2 regions of the Paenibacillus sp. B2(2019) genome follow, and region 2 is predicted to be linked to the other one. Evidence: riboswitches for the same ligand, from Rfam matches in the RefSeq annotation. Region 2 holds a riboswitch; the other holds the start of a gene.

Region 1 (9,290 bases), on a different contig from region 2:
TACTCAATCGCCGTTTTGGGAAACGAGGAGGCATCATTATCGCCACCGCTCTTCTCCTGACTGCTGAGATTGCGTATGCTTTTCTACCCCCTTGGGAGTGGATGTATGTCATTGCTGTTGCGGCTGGCTTTGGTTTCGGTATGATCGAAGCCGTCATCGGCACCATCATTATCGGAGCTGTGACAGAAGGAACCGCGATTGCGATGAGCCGACTTGAAGTCCTATTTGGGATAGGAGCACTTGTAATGCCTCTTATCGCCAGTCCGCTCATTGCTACCGGAGCATGGAGATTGGCATTCCTAATTGTCGCTGGCTTCTCATTACTTTCCCTCATTCTCTGGGGAAGAGGCCATTTTGGGAATCTGCAGCGCATACTGGACGAGCGAGCACCTCGCAAAGTCTCAGCATCCGCACATTCCTCGCAGTCCAGCACACAGCTTCCGTATAAAGGGAAACAATGGATTCTGCTGGGCATCTTCATCCTTTTCTTCTTTCTTTATGTAGGTACGGAGATGAGTCTGGTCAACTTTATGCCCGCCATCTTTATCGCCAAGCTAGGGATGACAGAATCTGCGGCGGCGCTGACAGTCACTTTCTTTTGGCTAGCTATGTCTACGGGAAGATTGTTTGCTGGAGTGATTGCAGAGAAAATTTCTTACCGTGTATATATTTTAAGTAGCTGTTTACTGACCTTGTTACTGCTGGCTCTTTTTCCGTTCACAGATAATCGATTAGCTGCATTCATCGTAATTATGCTACTTGGGCTATTTATGTCCGGTATTTTCTCCATAGCTCTAGTCTTCTCCAGCAAGATGCTGCCAGGAGCCGAAGAATCAACACCCAGTATAATGATCGCTGCTGGAGGTGTCGGTGGAGCTCTGCTGCCCCTATTTATGGGCTGGTCTATGGACCATCTAAAAGTGGCACAAACTGCTGGGTTACTTGCCGGTTTTGCCGCCTTCTTGTTCTTGCTGAGCATTGCCGCATGGAGGTTCCAATCCAGGCAAGCAGTCCAAAGAAAGAGTTCCAGTATTTAGAATGTTAGAATGGTATCAACCTAATCCTTTTAGGGTAATGTCATCTATAAGCATATTCTGAGCACAAGGATGGACGATGAATGGATAAGCTTTCAACTGAGCCTTTATTACATACTGCGCTTATGCAGTTTATTTTTCCCTTTTCAATAAAAAAGGGCGATTCTAAGAAGCTTATCCAACAATTGCAGGATGATGGCTTCACACGTTTTTTTCTGGATAATAAAGCGCTAGAAAATGCCTATTACGGAGAAGGCCACTGTGTTTCCCATGAACGGATGGAGCGCACCTATTTACCGTTTGCTGCACACATTCTTTTTCCACGCAAGAAGGATGTTGACTCTTTCCGCCGCTTTTCCAGAGTCAATAATCTGGACTGTATTCTAGAGATTCCTCAGCAGTCTATATTTTTTAAAATTCTCTCGACGGATATATTCATATGTCCTTTTCAGCTTGGATTTGTGACGATACGTGTCCAGCTTGAGGGGGATTCGATTCCCTTTAGTATTGCACTGGAATTCGCGGACCGCTTCCGGACGCTTGAGAATACCTTCGTACAGGATGACTACACCTATATCCATTGCGGAGAACAGACCTATGAGATGGTAGAGGATTTTGTCTTCCGAAATCTGGTGGATGGACTGGAGCCTTTTCTGGATCACTCGGATATTAATGGGGCTTATTTCGAGACCCTTCCCTTTTTCGTAGATGAAAGAATGCAGGTGCAAGCCTTTTATGGCTTTCAGAGTGAAGGAGATTCTGATGAGATTAGTATAAATATGCGCTATCGCGCCTCTCAGCTTGATGGAATTGATCTGAACGGGAAGCCCTATGCCAGTGCCAGCGATCCAGCGTATATTGCGAACTACTGTCATGAGCATTCCTATAATCGATGGGGCCCAGACTCGTATTATATGATGAATGAGCAGACCTTTTGCTGTCTGACCCGAGCTGAACCAAAGATCGCCGTTAGCCTGGCCAACCAGATGTACGGGCAATATTATTACGGATTTCTACTCAATATTTTCCACAAAATTGTTCTGCTAAAGCTGGCAAATATGCATTCCCGACTACGCATAAACCACGATTATGATGAGATCGATAATTTAATCTACTCGATTAATAAATTCTCGGCAAAGTTTTATTTCTTGGAGCTGATTTCACAGTCGCAAGGACGGGAGATTTTTCTTCAGCTGCGTAAAGTATACGGAAACGACGCTCTGTTCGAGGAAGTGAAAGAAACCTTGACTGACCTGTTTCAGTATCAAGACAAATTCCAGTCGAAGCGCCGGGATAATCTGCTGATGATCCTCACTGTATTTACGGTGGTAAGCGGGATTTATGGCATGAATCAAGTCATTGACGATCTGGATGGAAAGATTCAATGGAGTAAGATGGTTAGCTATTCCCCCTTTGAGTTTCTTGCTCTTTTCGTGATTATGAGCGGGATAATGATCAGTGTTGTCCTTACGCTAGGTGCTCTGGTTACTGAGCTTAAGCGGCGTCATCGCAAGAAACATAAAGATCTGGATTAATGAAAACGGACGGAGAGATTTGAAAAATTTAGGAGCGTGCTACTAGACATTCCGAGAACAGCCGTCTATAATACACCGTATGCAAGCATAAACGCCTTCAGCGTCCTTATAAAGACGATTAGCGTTTAAGCGAGAAATACCCGTTAACTTCATAGAACCAGGGGTGCTGGAATTGGCCGGCTGAGATTGTATCCCACAAGATACTGACCCTTATACCTGATCTGGATAATGCCAGCGTAGGAATCGCCAATTGGTTTTGGTCCCTGTGACCTTTACTAACCTTGCGCCAAGCCAGCGTCCCGATCACTCGGGGCGCTTTTTTTGTGTAGATCACAAAAGATGTAGAAGAAATGTACATACTACACTTTATGGTTCATGTTGGATGACGGGATCTGGCAACCTTAAAGGAGAGAAGAAGACATGCAACTCAAAAAAGCACTTATGCTTAGCCTCACCTGTATGCTCATTCTTGCGATTGCCGGATGCGGCAGCAACAATGGGAATACAGCCGGAAACAAAGGAAATGCTGCGGATTCGAATGCAGCGACCGGATCAAATGCTCCGAAAGAGCTTACCAAAGTTAAGGTTGCACTGGATTGGACACCGAATACGAACCACACCGGTCTATACGTAGCCAAGGATCTTGGTTATTACGCGGAAGAAGGTCTGGATGTAGAAATCGTTCAACCTGGCGCAGCGGGTTCTGATACTATGGTTACCTCTGGCGAAGCCGCTTTTGGGATCAGCGCTCAGGAAGGATTGACTCTAGCCCGTCTACAAGGCGTTCCCCTTGTCTCGATTGCAGCCATTATTCAGCATAATACTTCGGGATTCGCCGCTCCAGTAGACCGCAATATTAAATCACCAAAAGATTTTGAGGGTAAAACCTACGGCGGTTGGGGCTCTCCTGCTGAAGAAGCAGCCATGAAGGCGATCATGGACCCTGTTGGTGGCGATGTGAAAAAGGTGAAGCTAATCAGTATTGGTGAAGCTGACTATTTTACCGCAGTCAAACGTGACATTGATTTCGCTTGGATCTTCTACGCTTGGACAGGTATTGAAGCCGAACTGCGTGGTGAGCCTCTGGATATGCTCTACTTGAAGGATTATGCGCCTCAGCTCGATTATTACACCCCTGTGCTGACCACGAGTGAGAAGCAGATTTCTGAGAATCCAGATTTGGTGAAGGCTTTCCTGAAAGCCACATCGAAGGGTTATCAATATGCGATTGATCATCCAGAAAAGGCTGCCGCTACATTATCCAAGGCTGTGCCTGACCTTGATGCAGAGCTTGTCCTAGCTAGCCAAAAATGGCTTAGCCCGAAATATAAGGACGACGCCCCACGCTGGGGAGAGCAAAAAACCGAGGTCTGGCAGAATTACGGCGACTGGATGTATGATTTGAAGCTGCTGGACAAACCGCTGGATGCAGCTAGTGCATTCACGAATGATTTTTTACCGGCGGAGTAAATAACAATTATTAATGAATTACATCGTTATCAAAGTTGGCTTTTTGAACTTACCTATACAATTTGAGAGGATTGATTATTGTGGCTAACACATTATTAAGCATTCAAGTAATTCCTAAGACTCCAAACAATGAGGACTCCATCCCCTACGTAGATAAAGCGATTGAAGTTATTCAAAAATCTGGCGTTAAACATCAGGTGAATCCACTGGAAACTACTATGGAAGGTGAACTGAGCGAGCTCCTGGAGGTTGTACGTCAAATGCAAGAGGCGCTGATCGAAGCAGGTAGTCCAAGCGTGATCTCCCAAATCAAAATCGCTCATAACCCTAACGGAATCAGCATGGATAAATTGACGGAGAAATATCGGCCGTGAGATCGACCTGGAAGCTAATATGGCCGCCCCTTGTGGCGGTCGTCTTCTTTTTAACCGTATGGCAGTTATCTGTTTCTCTATTCCATATCGAATCCTGGATTCTGCCGAGTCCTGCTGATATTGCTCGCGAATCCACCAGTAATGCCTCAGGTCTCTGGGCTCATACGATGGCTACGCTCCGACTCACATTAATCGGTTTTCCTATTGGTACAGGTGTAGGCTTGATCGTCGCTCTACTTTTGCATCTTTTACCTTGGGCTAGACGGGCTTTTTATCCACTCATTATTCTGAGTCAAAATGTTCCCTCTATCGCACTCGGACCACTGCTTATCATCTGGTTTGGCTTCGGTCTTTTGCCCAAAATCGTGCTGATTACACTGGTATGCTTCTTCCCGGTAGCTGTCGCTGCAATGGGCGGCTTGTCTCAAAGTGATCAGGTCATGATGAATTATATGAAAATGGCGGGCGCAAGCAAGTGGCAAATCTTCACCAAGCTGGAGCTTCCGTCTTCTATCCCGGCACTATTTTCCGGTGTGAAAATATCAGCTACCTATGCGGTTATGGGAGCCGTGGTCGCTGAGTGGATTGGCGCGGATAAAGGGATTGGCTATTATATGCTCCTGCAAAAATCGGCTTACCGTACGGATCGGATGTTTGTCGCTATTGTTATTATTGTGCTCCTTAGTCTTGTGCTTTTTGCGATTATCGCCTTGCTCGAAAAATGGTTAGTTCGCTGGAAACCGCGCCGTAACTCATAGAAAGGAAGATGCCTGTATGTCTCAAGCGACGCAAATAGAGCAAAGAACAACTGAAATCATAAGCTCTCCTGAAGCTCATACTGCACCACCTGCTCTTGAAGTAAGCGGCATCTCCAAGTCCTTCACCCATCGTCGCCGCGAGACGAACGTGCTTAACAACGTCTCTCTTAAGGTAGAGCAGCAAGAGTTCGTTTCGATCGTCGGTCCTTCCGGCTGCGGAAAAAGCACCTTATTCCATATGATCGGCGGACTAGTGAAGCCCGATGCAGGAACGATCCGCATGAACGGCAGAGCCGTTACGGGTCAACGTGGTGAAATCAGTTATATGCCGCAGCAGCCTGCGCTTTTTCCTTGGCGAACGATTGAAGATAATGTACTGCTAGCCGGGGAAATTAAAGGCGCTCTGCAGGATGGAGCTCGTGAAGAAGCGCGCCAGTGGCTCGCCAAGGTTGGCTTGAATGGATTCGAACAGGCTTATCCGCATATGCTGTCTGGTGGGATGCAGCAGCGTGCTGCTTTTCTCAGAGCATTGCTGGCTCCGCAGGAGTTGATGCTGCTCGATGAACCTTTCAGCGCACTGGATGCACTAACTCGCAGTGAAATGCAGCGCTGGCTGCTGGAGCTGTGGGAGGAGAATCGCCGCTCCGTGCTATTCATTACCCATAACATCGAAGAAGCGTTGCTGCTCTCGAATCGTATTTATGTATTCTCGGGTCGCCCCGGCTCCATCCTACATACTGTTGATGTGCCATTTCCACGGCCACGCCGCGATGAGATTACGGATTCCCCGGAATTCCTTAAACTCAAACGCCAGCTGTCACAGTGGATGCGAGAAGAACAAGCTAAAAGCGAGAAGTAGCTTTTTGAATAGAGGTTACTCCACTCATTTTAAACGAGAGATTAAACAAAGAACCGCCCGGGCTTCAATTAGCCCAAGCGGTTCTTTTGTTTTAAACAGAATAGCAGTTAAATCTTATTGTGCTTGTACAAACTCAGCAGATTTAATCCCTGCTTGACGGCCGAAAATAATGATTTCTGCTACAGAGTTACCGCCGATCCGGTTTTGACCGTGCAATCCACCTGTAACTTCACCAGCCGCATACAGGCCAGGAATAGCAGCGCCGTCTTTATTTAATACTTCTGTGTTCGTATTGATCTTCACGCCGCCCATGGTGTAATGAATCCCTGGGGCGATCTTAATAGCGTAGTAAGGACCCGCGGACAAATCGTTGTCCATCCCTGTTGTTCTGCCGAATTCAGCATCGTTCTTGTTCTTTACCGCGCTGTTCCAAGTATCAAGTGTCGCTTTTAGCTTATCGGCTGGAACACCGATTTCTTTCGCCAATGCTTCGATGGTATCCGCTTGGATCACGAAGCCCATTTTGTCATATTGTTCAATTGCTTTCACGCGTGATTTGACACCGGAATCAAAGACAAGCGTAGCCGCTTTTTCAGGAAGTGCATTGATCGCTTCGGTAACTTTATCACGTGTAGTCAATTCGTTTACGAACCGTGTGCCTTCGCTATTTACGAGGATAGAACCTTCGCCGCGTACAGCTTCCCCGATCAGATAAGATTTTTCTTGTTGAACTGTTGGGTGAACCTGGATTTGATCCATATCAACGGTGGTTCCGCCAAGTGCCTCAATCATCTTGATGCCGTCGCCGGTACTGCCGATTTGGTTAGTCGTTACGTATCCTTCCAGATCAGGTCTAACTTTTGATATCATATCCATGTTGGATCCAAAACCACCTGTTGTTACAACAACTGCCTTCGCTGTAATGGTTTTTTCATCAGCTTGGTTAAAGAGTACTTTGACGCCGTTAGCCTTACCGTCTTTTTGAGTAATTTCTTTAACATCCGCGTTCACAAACAGTGGAATTTCTTTTTCTTGTACGTTTCTAACCAATCCTTTGACAAGGTATTGGCCTACCGCAGAGCCGTCTTCTGGACGATGGGTACGTTTTTCGCTCATGCCGCCTGTGATTGTAATATTGTTCAGCTTGATTCCGATCGAATCCAACCAATCGATTGCACTTGCGGAATTGTCAACGAAGAAACGAAGCATCTCTTTATCGTTCGTGTCATGGCCGCCCTTTAGTGTCTCTTCATAAAACTTATCATTGCTATCTTCAATGCTTTGCTCTTTTTGAAATTTCGTTTGGGAAGCGTTCATTCCTGAGGAGGATTTACTTGTATTCCCACCTGCAACCGGCATTTTTTCTAAAATAACAGGGTTCAAGCCTTTGGCCTTAGCTTCCAGTGCAGCAGACATTCCTGCACCACCAGCACCAACAATAACGATATCATAATTATCTTTTAATTGATCCAGTGGCGAGTAACTAGCTTCTGATGCACCTGATACGGCTTCAGCTTTATCATTTTTGGCCGTCTCATTTACCTTACTTTTGTTCTCGTTGCCATTACTATTACCTGCGCTGTTGCTATTACTGTTACCGCAGCCTGCGATTACGAGCATGACAGAGAGAATGAGAATGAGAGCAGTACTTGTTGTCTTCTTCATCTTTATAACGCCCCTTTGTGAATGTTTTCACATTTATGATAACGCAAAGTCGATGTTTTGTGAAGGTATTTCTGTAATTAGTTATGATTACTGTTACATTTCCATGTATATTTTCATTTAAATTTTCATAAAAATTCTCGCTTTCAATATTTCCGCAGCTTACTACTCAAAAAAAGCCACCCTTTTCAGGGCGACCATCTGCCTTATTTTCTAATCCTTTTTCCATACAGGGTGTGCAGGCTTAACTAAGCAACCCGTAATTTGAACGCTACTGGATCACTTATGGTATATAAGCTATAACTTCAATTTCTACGAGCCCATCCTTAGGCAGACGTGCTACTTCAACAGCGCTGCGAGCAGGGTATGGCTGAGCAAAAAACCTTCCATAAATCTCATTCACCTTAAGAAAATCATTCATATCCTTTAGGAAAACGGTCGTCTTTATTACCTGATCCATGCTTGTACCCGCCGCTTCCAGTATGGCTTTGACATTCAGCAACGACCGTTCCGTCTGTTCCTCAACCGTAGCAGGAAAAGTCCCCTTAACCGGGTCTAGTCCGAGTTGTCCTGAAGTATATAGGACGTTCCCAAGCTTTACAGCTTGAGAGTAAGGTCCAATTGCACCTGGTGCATCCGTTGTTATTACAGTTTCTTTATCCATATTTGTCATTTTAAAAGACTCCTTTATCCAGCTTGTTCATTAGTGTTACCGTCATATTCCTTTAACATTTCTGCCTGTTGCTCTGGCGTTAACTTCGCGATACCGAATCCCGTGAAGCCCCATATCGTCGCAAAGATTATTCCTGTCCAACAGAGAACAGCCCAAGGTAAATAATCTAGCGTTGCAACACCCAGCGTACCCGCCATATAAGCACCTGCAGCTGTCCAAGGCAGAATAGGCTCGGTAATCGCCGCTGAATCCTCGATGGTACGTCCCAAGTTCTTCGGATGCAAGCCCCGACGGATATATGCTTCACGCAGCATTTCACCTGGCATTAAGATGGATACCTGACCATTACTTGTAACTCCGATCATCGTAAGACCTGTAACAATTGTTGCTACGATCATTGAACCTGTGGAATGGACGAACTTCAAAAGCTTATTAACAATCAATTCCAAGGACTTCGTCAGAGATATGGTTCCAGCGAACGTGATTGCACAGAAGCAAATGAGAAGTGTACCCATCATGGAGTTCATTCCGCCACGATTTAGAAGACGGGGTACATCTTCAATAACGTTGGCAGAATCAAACCCAGCTACTTGAACCATAGAAATATTAAATCCATTAACAACAGAAGATACGACATCATTCAAAGTAAATCCCTGGAATACAAGTGCGTTAGCCATAGCGAACATAGAAGAGATCAGCATGACCGGTATTGTCGGTTTCTTCGTAATTGAACCATACAAGATAATTAATACGGGTACTATAAGCAGCAGATTAAAGTCATAAATTGTATTCAACGATCCCATGATTATTCCAACCTTCTCCGGAACAATAGCACCTGCGGCATCTGTGTTTAGGCCTGTTATAATAAAAACAACGCTTGCGACAATAAAGGAAGGAATTGTGGTATACAATAAATGTCCAATAT
Region 2 (9,290 bases):
TTCTTGAAATAAGACTCAGAATTTTGTATTCCTTGATCGCTGGCGACAAGGACTAGCTCATAATAATCGGGGACTCCGTAATCTGTGGGATTGAACGAGTTCACGGGATGACCTTCTTTTTCCAAGATTAATTGTTCGTGGTTAATGAACCCTCCCATAATGGCATCCACTTGCCCCGTCGCAATCGCCGGAATAAGGTCAAAGCCTACGTCGATTAATTTGCTAGCCTTAGGGTCACCCCCATCGTTTTGGATCATCGTACGAATCATGGCTTCATAAAGAGGAATGGAAGAATACCCAATCTGTTTACCTGTGAGGTCTTTTGGACTATGAATGTCACCAGCCTGAGGTACCATTAAATGATTAAGCGGATGCCTCACAATCGCTGCAATCGAACGTACTGGAATGTTCTCACTGCGTGCCATGAGCACCTGAGGTTGATAACTAAACGCTAAATCGATTTGATTCGCTGCTACAAGTTTCAGTGCGTCATTGCTGTCTGCGGGCATTTGGATCTCTACGTCCAGACCTTCCTCTTGGAAATAACCATTCTGCTCAGCAGCATATAAAAAAGAGTGAACGGCATTGGGATACCAATCGAGCATAATCGTCAGCTTGTGCGTTTGTTTAATTTCGTTATTAGATAAATTAGCAGGAGGACTACTTACATTGGATGTTTTTCCGCAGCTGGTGAAGATTAGGACTGAACATATGAGAAATACGGGAATAAGCCATTTTCTTTGGAAATTCAAATCATTCATTGCTTAGATCCTCTTTTCTTTAAAAATAATGGTTCGAGCAGAGCTATCATCAGAAATAACACTACACCGAGCGCGGACAACAAAAATACAGCGGCGAACATTTCGGCACTTTGCATATTTCCGGCCATCCTTCGGCTAAAGTAACCGAGTCCTTTGCTGCCGCCGAGCCATTCGCCGATGGTTGCTCCAATCACGCAGTACACAATGGATAGCTTTAGTCCTGAGAAAAAAGAGGGCAGCGCCAGCGGGATTTGGGTTTTAGCAAGCAGTTGCCAGCGGTTTGCGCCAAATGTTAATAATAAGTCTTTGTAGGCTTGAGCACTTGTACGAAGTCCGTCATATGTACTCACAACGACTGGAAAAAAAGCAGTTAGAAACACAACAGCCACTTTGCTCCACAGCGTATACCCGAACCACATAATAAAAATGGGGGATAGCGCGATTAACGGGATCGTCTGACTGATAATAAGGAACGGATAGATGGCCTTTTCAAGGGGGCGAAACAAGAACATTCCGGTGCCCAGCAGTGAACCACAGATAACCGAGAGAACAAAACCTACCAATATTTCCTGCAGTGTCGCCAATAAATGCGGTCTAAGTAATTGCCTGTGTTCGATCAATGCGATACCTATTGAAGAAGGTGCAGGTAGGATAAAGGCTGGAATCAAGTGAAGACGAACAGCTGATTCCCAGATCACAAGAATGAACAATAGCAGTAGAATGAAGGGGCCGTAATTGTTTAAATATTTTTTAAAAGGTATGGGCTGCATACAGTCTCCGCTCCAACTCTTCCCGTAACGCTATAAACCGGGGTTCATAGTTCATCTTGTAATGTCTTGGCCTCGGTAAATCAACGACGATCTCCTGTAATTCGCTATTCATGCCTCCAGACAATAAATAAATCCGATCGCTTAGTAACAGCGCTTCCTCTAGATCATGGGTGATGAGCATCACTGTTTGATCCAGCTCATCCCAAAGCTCCAACAGCCAACGGTGTATCTCACGTTTGGTCATAGCGTCGAGCGCTCCAAATGGCTCATCTAGCAGCATAAGACCGGCCCCGCTGCCAGCTACAAGCGTTCGTAGAAATGCGACTCGCTGTTTCATGCCACCCGATAGCTCATGGGGATAAGCCCTCTCTACATCGGCCAAACCGAAGCGTGACAGCATTTCCCGAATGTGAGAGATCGTCAGTTGTTTACTAAACCTTGGTTTAATCTCCCAGGGCAAAAGACAGTTGTCGAGCACGGTTCTCCAAGGCAGCAGCAAATCCTGCTGAGGCATGTATGCGATTTGACCTAAGCGAGTAGAGGATGACGAGTTCGAATGAATTATTATTTTCCCATGAGTGGGTTCGAGCAAGCCTGTTATAGTTTTGAAAAGCGTACTTTTTCCGCATCCGCTAGCCCCAATGACAGAAACAAACTCTCCTTGCCTGATATCCATGGATAGATCTGCGAATACAGGGAGTTGTTCTGATTCCGGAAAAGAGTAGGTTAAGCCTTGAATGGATAGGATTGTCGTGATGATCGAACCTCCTAAAAAGTTTTGTGAGCGTTGGCTTCTTGGAAAGCATCGTACAAAACTTGCTTCGGAAGCCTACGCTTAAGTTTTGTGATTGATTGTAAACAAATAAAGACCCATTCATTTCCGGTGGGAAATAAATGGGTCAAAAAGTTCATTCAGCATTGGAACACTAAAAATGCATGGGATGAAAATTCTGCTCCACTTCCCTCCGCTGGTATGATCCAGATCAGGTTCCAAGGGTCCGGAGCTTGAAGCTCCGTCTCAGTCGGCCGACTCCCCTAGTGAAATAACAGGTCCATATTTAATTTGTTTATAAATATACCATATCTTTCTGAGATGTAAAGAGAGGATCTTGTGAAGGATTATTCTAAGAATGGGTAATATAAGGGTAGAGATTTACCTAATATTACAATTCCGATGTATATAATCGGAAAAAACCATTGACGGTAAACAGCAGCCAGTGTAGTATACAATTTACCGGATGAATTCCGGGTAAAGAGAGGGGAATTAATAATGAAAAAACTAAGTTTAACTATTCTATTGGCGTTAACCGTGGTGTTTGTAGCGGCCTGCGGCAATAATTCGAATACCGATACTTCTAAAAATTCTTCAGCTGGAACGAATGGTGGAAATACAGCCACTGCGCAAAACAGTCTGGAAGCTGTTAAAGCTAGCGGCAAATTGCGTATAGGAACAGAAGGGACGTATGCACCCTTTACTTATCATGACGCTTCGGGGAAACTGACCGGCTTTGACGTAGAAATTGCTGAGGAAGTAGCGAAGCGTCTCGGTGTTGAACCAGAATTTTTTGAGACACAGTGGGACGGTATTTTTGCTGGGATGGATGCCAAGCGGTTTGATGTTATTTTTAACGAAGTATCCATTAATGAAGATCGTAAAGTGAAATATGATTTCTCTGAACCGTATATCGTATCTAAAGCGGTATTGATAGTGAGTGAAAACAATGAGGATATCAAAACATTTGCAGATCTTAAGGGTAAAAAAGCCGGACAATCTCTAACCAGTAACCTGTCCGATATCGCCCGTGAGAACGGTGCTGAAATCGTTGCTACAGACGGGTTCAATCAAGCGATGGACCTATTGACCTCAGGCCGTATTGATGCGACTGTAAATGATGGTTTGTCTTATCTGGACCTGAAAAAGCAAAAGCCTGATGTGAAAATAAAAGTGGTAGATGAGATTCCTGACGGTTCGCAAAGCGCAGCTGTTTTCTTAAAAGGCAACGATGAGTTGGTAAAAGCAGTGAGTGATGCAATTGTTGAAATGAAGAGCGATGGCACATACTTAAAGATTTCTGAGAAATACTTTGGTGCTGACGTTTCAAAATAATACAAGGTTTCAGAAGCTAACCAGCTTGGAGCCAAAAAAGGATGTCTAAAAATGGATGACCGCAAAATACAAATTTTCTTAGATTCACTGCTACCCCTGCTAAAAGCTGGGGTGGCTTTTACCATTCCTTTGGCATTGATATCATTTGCACTGGGACTGATCTTAGCGATATTGACTGCACTAGCTCGTCTCTCCCCGTGGGTACTTCCGAAGTTGATCGCTCGCTTTTATGTATGGGTCATTCGTGGAACCCCTTTGTTGGTACAACTGTTTATTATTTTCTATGGTTTGCCGGCAGTTGGAATTGTGCTCGACCCTTTCATAGCTGCGACCATTGGATTTACGCTTAGTGTAGGGGCTTATTCATCAGAAATCATACGTGCTGCTATCCTGTCTATACATAAAGGTCAGTGGGAAGCGGCCTTCTCCGTTGGGATGACTCGTGCCCAGGCACTGCGCCGCGTTATACTGCCACAAGCTGCCCGTGTTTCTGTACCGCCGTTATCGAATTCCTTTATTAGCTTGGTCAAAGACACTTCACTGGCAGCGACCATTACCTATACGGAGATGTTCAGAACAGCACAGCAGGTTGCTTCCACCTCCTATGAGCCACTGCTGATCTATTGCGAAGCAGGATTGTTCTATTTACTATTCTGCTCAGTGTTATCAGCACTGCAAAATTACTTGGAGAAACGACTGAGTCGTTACTCTGCGAGCTAAAGGGGGAGATAATCATGATTGAAATACTTAATTTGCATAAATCCTTCGGTGAGCTGCAGGTATTAAAGGGCATTGATCTCGAAATGGAACATGGCAAGGTACTGGTCATTATTGGCCCATCGGGTTCAGGCAAAACAACGCTCTTACGCTGCTTTAATCTGCTTGAAGTCCCTGATCAAGGAAGCTTATCGCTCAGTGATATTAAAATTAATTTCACGGATAACAAGAAAATCCCCCAGAAGTCCATTTTGGCATTACGCCAAAAAACAGGGATGGTCTTTCAGTCCTATAATCTTTTTCCGCATATGACTGCACTAGGCAACGTGATGGAGGGGCAGGTGACGGTTCAGAAACGATCCAAGGACGAAGCACGCGAACGTGGCCTTCAGTTGTTAACTAAAGTTGGCTTGGCGGACAAAGCGGATGCTTATCCGCACCAACTGTCTGGTGGCCAGCAGCAACGGGTAGCTATCGCTCGTGCCATGGCAGTAGATCCAGAGGTGCTGTTGTTCGATGAGCCTACCTCTGCGCTTGATCCTGAGTTGGTGGGGGAAGTGCTTAAGGTTATTAAACAGTTAGCGGCAGAGGGAATGACTATGGTGATAGTGACCCATGAGATGAAATTTGCTGCGGATGTGGCTGACCGGATCATTCTGATGGATGGAGGCCATATTCTAGAGCAAGGGACTCCACAAGAAGTTCTTGAGCATCCGCAGCATCCTCGTGCTCTGCAATTTCTGAACAGAATTAGTGGAGAAGAAGTATAGAAGAAGATCAAGACGCAAAAAAAGCAGTTCAGGACTATACCTGGGCTGCTTTTTCTTGTTTACCATTCAATGTTAGTGGTGCGTCGCTTCAAGGTTAGGATTTAATACCGGTCTTCAGGAATTCCAAAGCATTATAGAGCATAATCGCAGCTTCGGCGCGAGTGATTTCACTTTTTGGATTAAACTTCCCATTGGCGTCTAAACTATTTATCTTGTATTTAAGAGAACGTTGAATGCTGCCTTGATAAGAAGGATTCAGCGCAGCATCGTCAGCGATATCTACGGGCACTATATTGATCATTGGCAGATTCCCAATGCCTTCGACCCCTTGCACTAGATAATTGGTGAACTCTTCTTTGGTCATTGTTTTGGTTGGATCAATATCCTTAGGAAGCTCGACATGATTGTAATACGCATTGATAAAGGCTTCAGCGTACCAAGCTTTATCCTTGACTTTCGTGAACAAGCCACTAGCAACGGGAGCTTTGTTGAAATCAATAGCCGCGAGACTAAGCTGGACACCACCCGATATGAACTGGATCCCTTGTGCTGTTGTTACTTTGGAGCTGGGCAAGAATTGGGATTCACTAACCCCTTTGATCAAGCCTTGATTTTTTAAAGAAATAATTTTTTCTTTGCCGTTTATATTATCAATATCCTTAAAGGTATTTCCGGCTGCAAATATTTGGCCACCCAAAGAGAAGGAGAGAATCGTAACGGTTGTAATCGCGGCTAACGTTCTTTTTTTCATATTCATGGTTATTTCACCTCGTTGTATGGATGGGCCTCGTGGCCGCTATCAAATTCTTAAACGCAGAAAAATATGGAAAGGTTGCGGTCAAACCTAAATTATTTCACGAAAAAGTAGATTTTGGTAGAAAAATAGGCAGGATTGGGTGAAAGAACTTTGGATAAGAGAGCGAAAATGTTATAATGATGTCAGGCTCTATTCATTCGTGATTATTTTTGATATGATTATATCGTAACGATTACTATTTACGTTTAATATTTTGATGCATAAATGGGTGCGTCTCAGTGGATACGGATGTTAAATCATTCCGGGAAGGTAGGAGATCAAATGGATCAAATTTCAAATATCAGTCAGCTTTTTGCGGCGCAAAAATATAAATTAACGCCCCAGCGTGAGGCCATAGTGAACATATTGCTCGACAATGAGAAAGATCATCTCAGCGTAGAAGAAGTATATATGCTTGTTAAGAACAGTTATCCGCATTTAGGGCTGGCAACGGTATACCGTACACTTGAGCTCTTATGCGAGCTTCACATTGTAGAAAAGATGAACTTCGGAGATGGAGTCGCCCGTTACGATCTGCGCGGGAATGATCATTCTCACATGCATCATCATTTGATATGCAGCGTGTGTGGCAGGTTGGAGGAAATTAAGGATGACTGGCTAGTGGAGCTGGAGAAAAGAGTGGAACGTGAATATGGCTTTAACGTCACGGATCACCGCCTAGATTTCAAGGGTACTTATGACACATGTAAACGAACTGGCTGCAAAAAAGAAAAAGCAAACAAAGCGGTTTCTTAAGCCGCTTTCTACCTAAAAGAAGAAGCTGTCTCAGAAGTAGTAAGTACTACTTAGGGGGCAGCTTCTTTTTCGGAAAGGAATTAGGGAAAAACTCCCTCTAAATAACTGATAATTGGCCGATGTGAATGGAAATGGGGAAATCCTCCCTGTAAATCGGCGAAAAATCTATATTTCACAACAAATCAGTTGAATTATAGGGAGGATTTCCCTAATTAGTAGTCAAATGCGCAGAAATCTTTGAATTATAGGGAGATATTCCTTAATTTGCACGCAAAGCAGCGCTTCTTGAAAACCGGAGAAGCGCTACATTGCCTTTTAAACAGTTAAAGGAAATCCTACTTATGGGAAAGCCTATGTCATTTTTCTTAGCTTCGAGTGGGTACGAAGGATTTAATCCACGTTCCGAAGCTCCCAGGGTTACGGCTCTGAACGAGGATTACACCTTCTCCGCGGAATCGGCAGACAAGCGCTTCACCACTGGTTAAACTGTTCAGCCAACCCGAGGCTGCTTTTTCTACCTTATAGTCCATATAATCTGGCCAGGCGACGAGATGTCCATTGTCGATAATCATCTCTTCACCAGGTGCTAAATTAATGGCGTGGATCGCTCCGAAGGAGGACAGGAATACTGTTCCTCTGCCGCTGATTTCTACAATGAAGAAGCCTTCACCAGAGAAAAGTCCGCGTGTTAAATTTTGCATTTTGGTATTTACTTGAATGCCTTCCGTTCCGGCTAAGAATCCGTCCTTTTGAACTAACAGCTTATAGGAACCATCTAATTCGATAGCTTGGATATCACCTAATGATCCAGGAGACAGTAGGACCTCACTTTGACCACGGATAGCTCTGAGTTCCTGGAAGAAGAACTTTTCACCGCTCAGCATTCTTCCCAGACCCCGCATTACGCCTCCATCAGCGGTTCCTTTTAACTCTACGTTAGGAGACATGGCAACCATTGCGCCCATCTCAGCTTTAACGCTTTCGCCGGGGTCCAAATATACCTTCAACATTGCAAAAGCACCCTCGTACAAAACATCGTATTTCATCACTAAAAACCTCCGAATCTATTTAGATAAGTTAGAAAACTAGCAGTGATCTCATTGTAACGGAATTCTGGCTGCGCTCATAGTCTGTATTATGTTAAACTGTAGTTGTCTGATAGTTCATCAATGAATAGGAGAGTGGTGCCACATGGCACGAACCAAGACTCAAAAAGCCTTGTTAAAGGCAGAGCGCTCAGGTATCTGGTGCGCAGCTCAAAGTCGCAGATCCAATGGGGATTATAGCGCCATTTCACAGCATGTACGGTTAACGCCGAGCAAACAACAGCAATTGAATAAGAACAAACACAAGGAGCGGATCTTCCAAGATGATGCTCCTTTTTATTTGGCGATTTGAAAATAATGTGTCACTAAGAATATACTGATGGAAGACATTATGGATAGGAGATATATAACTGATGAAACAAAATAAATACGACGATACGAATTTCTTCTCAGCCTATAAACAAATGCCTCGTTCCATTGGTGGGCTTGAAGCAGCTGGAGAATGGCATGTATTACAACCTCTGATCCCAGACTTACATAATAAAAGTGTTCTTGATTTAGGCTGCGGATTTGGCTGGCATTGTCTATATGCACGCGAGCAGCAGGCAAGCTCAGTCGTTGGCGTAGATATCTCTGAAAAAATGCTTCAAGAAGCGCGTGAAAAAACAGACGATCCAGCTATTTCTTATATCCAGATGCCGATTGAGGATATTGAATTTGCGAGCGAACAATTTGATGTGGTCATCAGTTCATTGGCCTTGCATTATGTAAAGTCTTTTGAAGCTATCTGTCGCAAGGTTCATACTTACCTTAAGCCAGGCGGCAGCTTTATATTTTCAGTGGAGCATCCCATCTTTACTTCTCGAAATGAACAGGATTGGTATGTGGATGACCAAGGCAATCGTCTTCATTGGCCTGTAGATCATTATCAGTCTGAGGGATTGCGTGAAACGACCTTCTTAACAGAAAATGTGATTAAATATCATCGTACAATTTCAACCTACTTCAATGACTTGATTGGAGCCGGGTTTGCTATCAAAGCAGTTAAGGAGCCTAAGCCTTCTGATGAAATGAGCGATGATCCGTGGATGAAGGACGAGGATCGCAGACCGATGTTCCTGATTATTTCAGCTGAAAAAGAATAATCATCTCATTAACATGACTATTGTTTGAATATAGAAGCGAGGGTTATCCTCGTAGTAGTTTATCTACTACAGGGACAGCCCTATTTTCAAAATATAAGAAAGTTTACGTTTCACACAATACATTATACATATATTTCTCGCAAAAACGCTTACCGTCCTTTAGGGACGCTGTAGGCGTTTTTGCTTGTTGAAGCAATTCACCTCTATATTATACTTGAGTTCTGCTGTGTACACGGTACTGTCTAGGGGACATGCCGAAACGACTTCGGAATACACGGTGAAAATAAGTATAGTTCGCGAAACCGCAGGTTTCTGCTACTTGCTCCAGCGGCATCGGGCTGAAGGTTATTCGTTCTCTTGCCATCTCTAGCCGGACATCATTTACATATTTGATAATACTGGTCCCGAAGGCCTCCTTAAAT

Evidence for each region. A riboswitch is a leader RNA that binds a small molecule or an ion and turns the genes downstream of it on or off. The one in region 2 is predicted to bind thiamine pyrophosphate.
Region 1: it holds a riboswitch for thiamine pyrophosphate, as region 2 does, so the genes downstream of both, PAENI_RS18095 (ABC transporter substrate-binding protein) here and PAENI_RS03285 (ABC transporter ATP-binding protein) in region 2, are expected to answer to the same signal.

The regions. Positions count from the first base shown of each region.
Region 1 is NZ_VTZR01000020.1:78,118-87,407, forward strand. Features, by position in the region: gene PAENI_RS18085 (MFS transporter) at 1-1,037, shown strand, start outside; gene PAENI_RS18090 (hypothetical protein) at 1,118-2,569, shown strand; TPP riboswitch at 2,719-2,829, shown strand; gene PAENI_RS18095 (ABC transporter substrate-binding protein) at 2,990-4,039, shown strand; gene PAENI_RS18100 (thiamine-binding protein) at 4,120-4,413, shown strand; gene PAENI_RS18105 (ABC transporter permease) at 4,410-5,171, shown strand; gene PAENI_RS18110 (ABC transporter ATP-binding protein) at 5,188-6,030, shown strand; gene PAENI_RS18115 (flavocytochrome c) at 6,145-7,695, opposite strand; gene PAENI_RS18120 (RidA family protein) at 7,976-8,365, opposite strand; gene nhaC (Na+/H+ antiporter NhaC) at 8,380-9,290, opposite strand, start outside.
Region 2 is NZ_VTZR01000002.1:643,701-652,990, forward strand. Features, by position in the region: gene PAENI_RS03275 (ABC transporter substrate-binding protein) at 1-761, opposite strand, end outside; gene PAENI_RS03280 (ABC transporter permease) at 758-1,531, opposite strand; gene PAENI_RS03285 (ABC transporter ATP-binding protein) at 1,512-2,207, opposite strand; TPP riboswitch at 2,475-2,578, opposite strand; gene PAENI_RS03290 (amino acid ABC transporter substrate-binding protein) at 2,802-3,638, shown strand; gene PAENI_RS03295 (amino acid ABC transporter permease) at 3,690-4,358, shown strand; gene PAENI_RS03300 (amino acid ABC transporter ATP-binding protein) at 4,373-5,125, shown strand; gene PAENI_RS03305 (S-layer homology domain-containing protein) at 5,220-5,882, opposite strand; gene PAENI_RS03310 (Fur family transcriptional regulator) at 6,204-6,677, shown strand; gene PAENI_RS03315 (TIGR00266 family protein) at 7,043-7,723, opposite strand; gene PAENI_RS03320 (hypothetical protein) at 7,869-8,075, shown strand; gene PAENI_RS03325 (class I SAM-dependent methyltransferase) at 8,137-8,868, shown strand; gene PAENI_RS03330 (AraC family transcriptional regulator) at 9,077-9,290, opposite strand, start outside.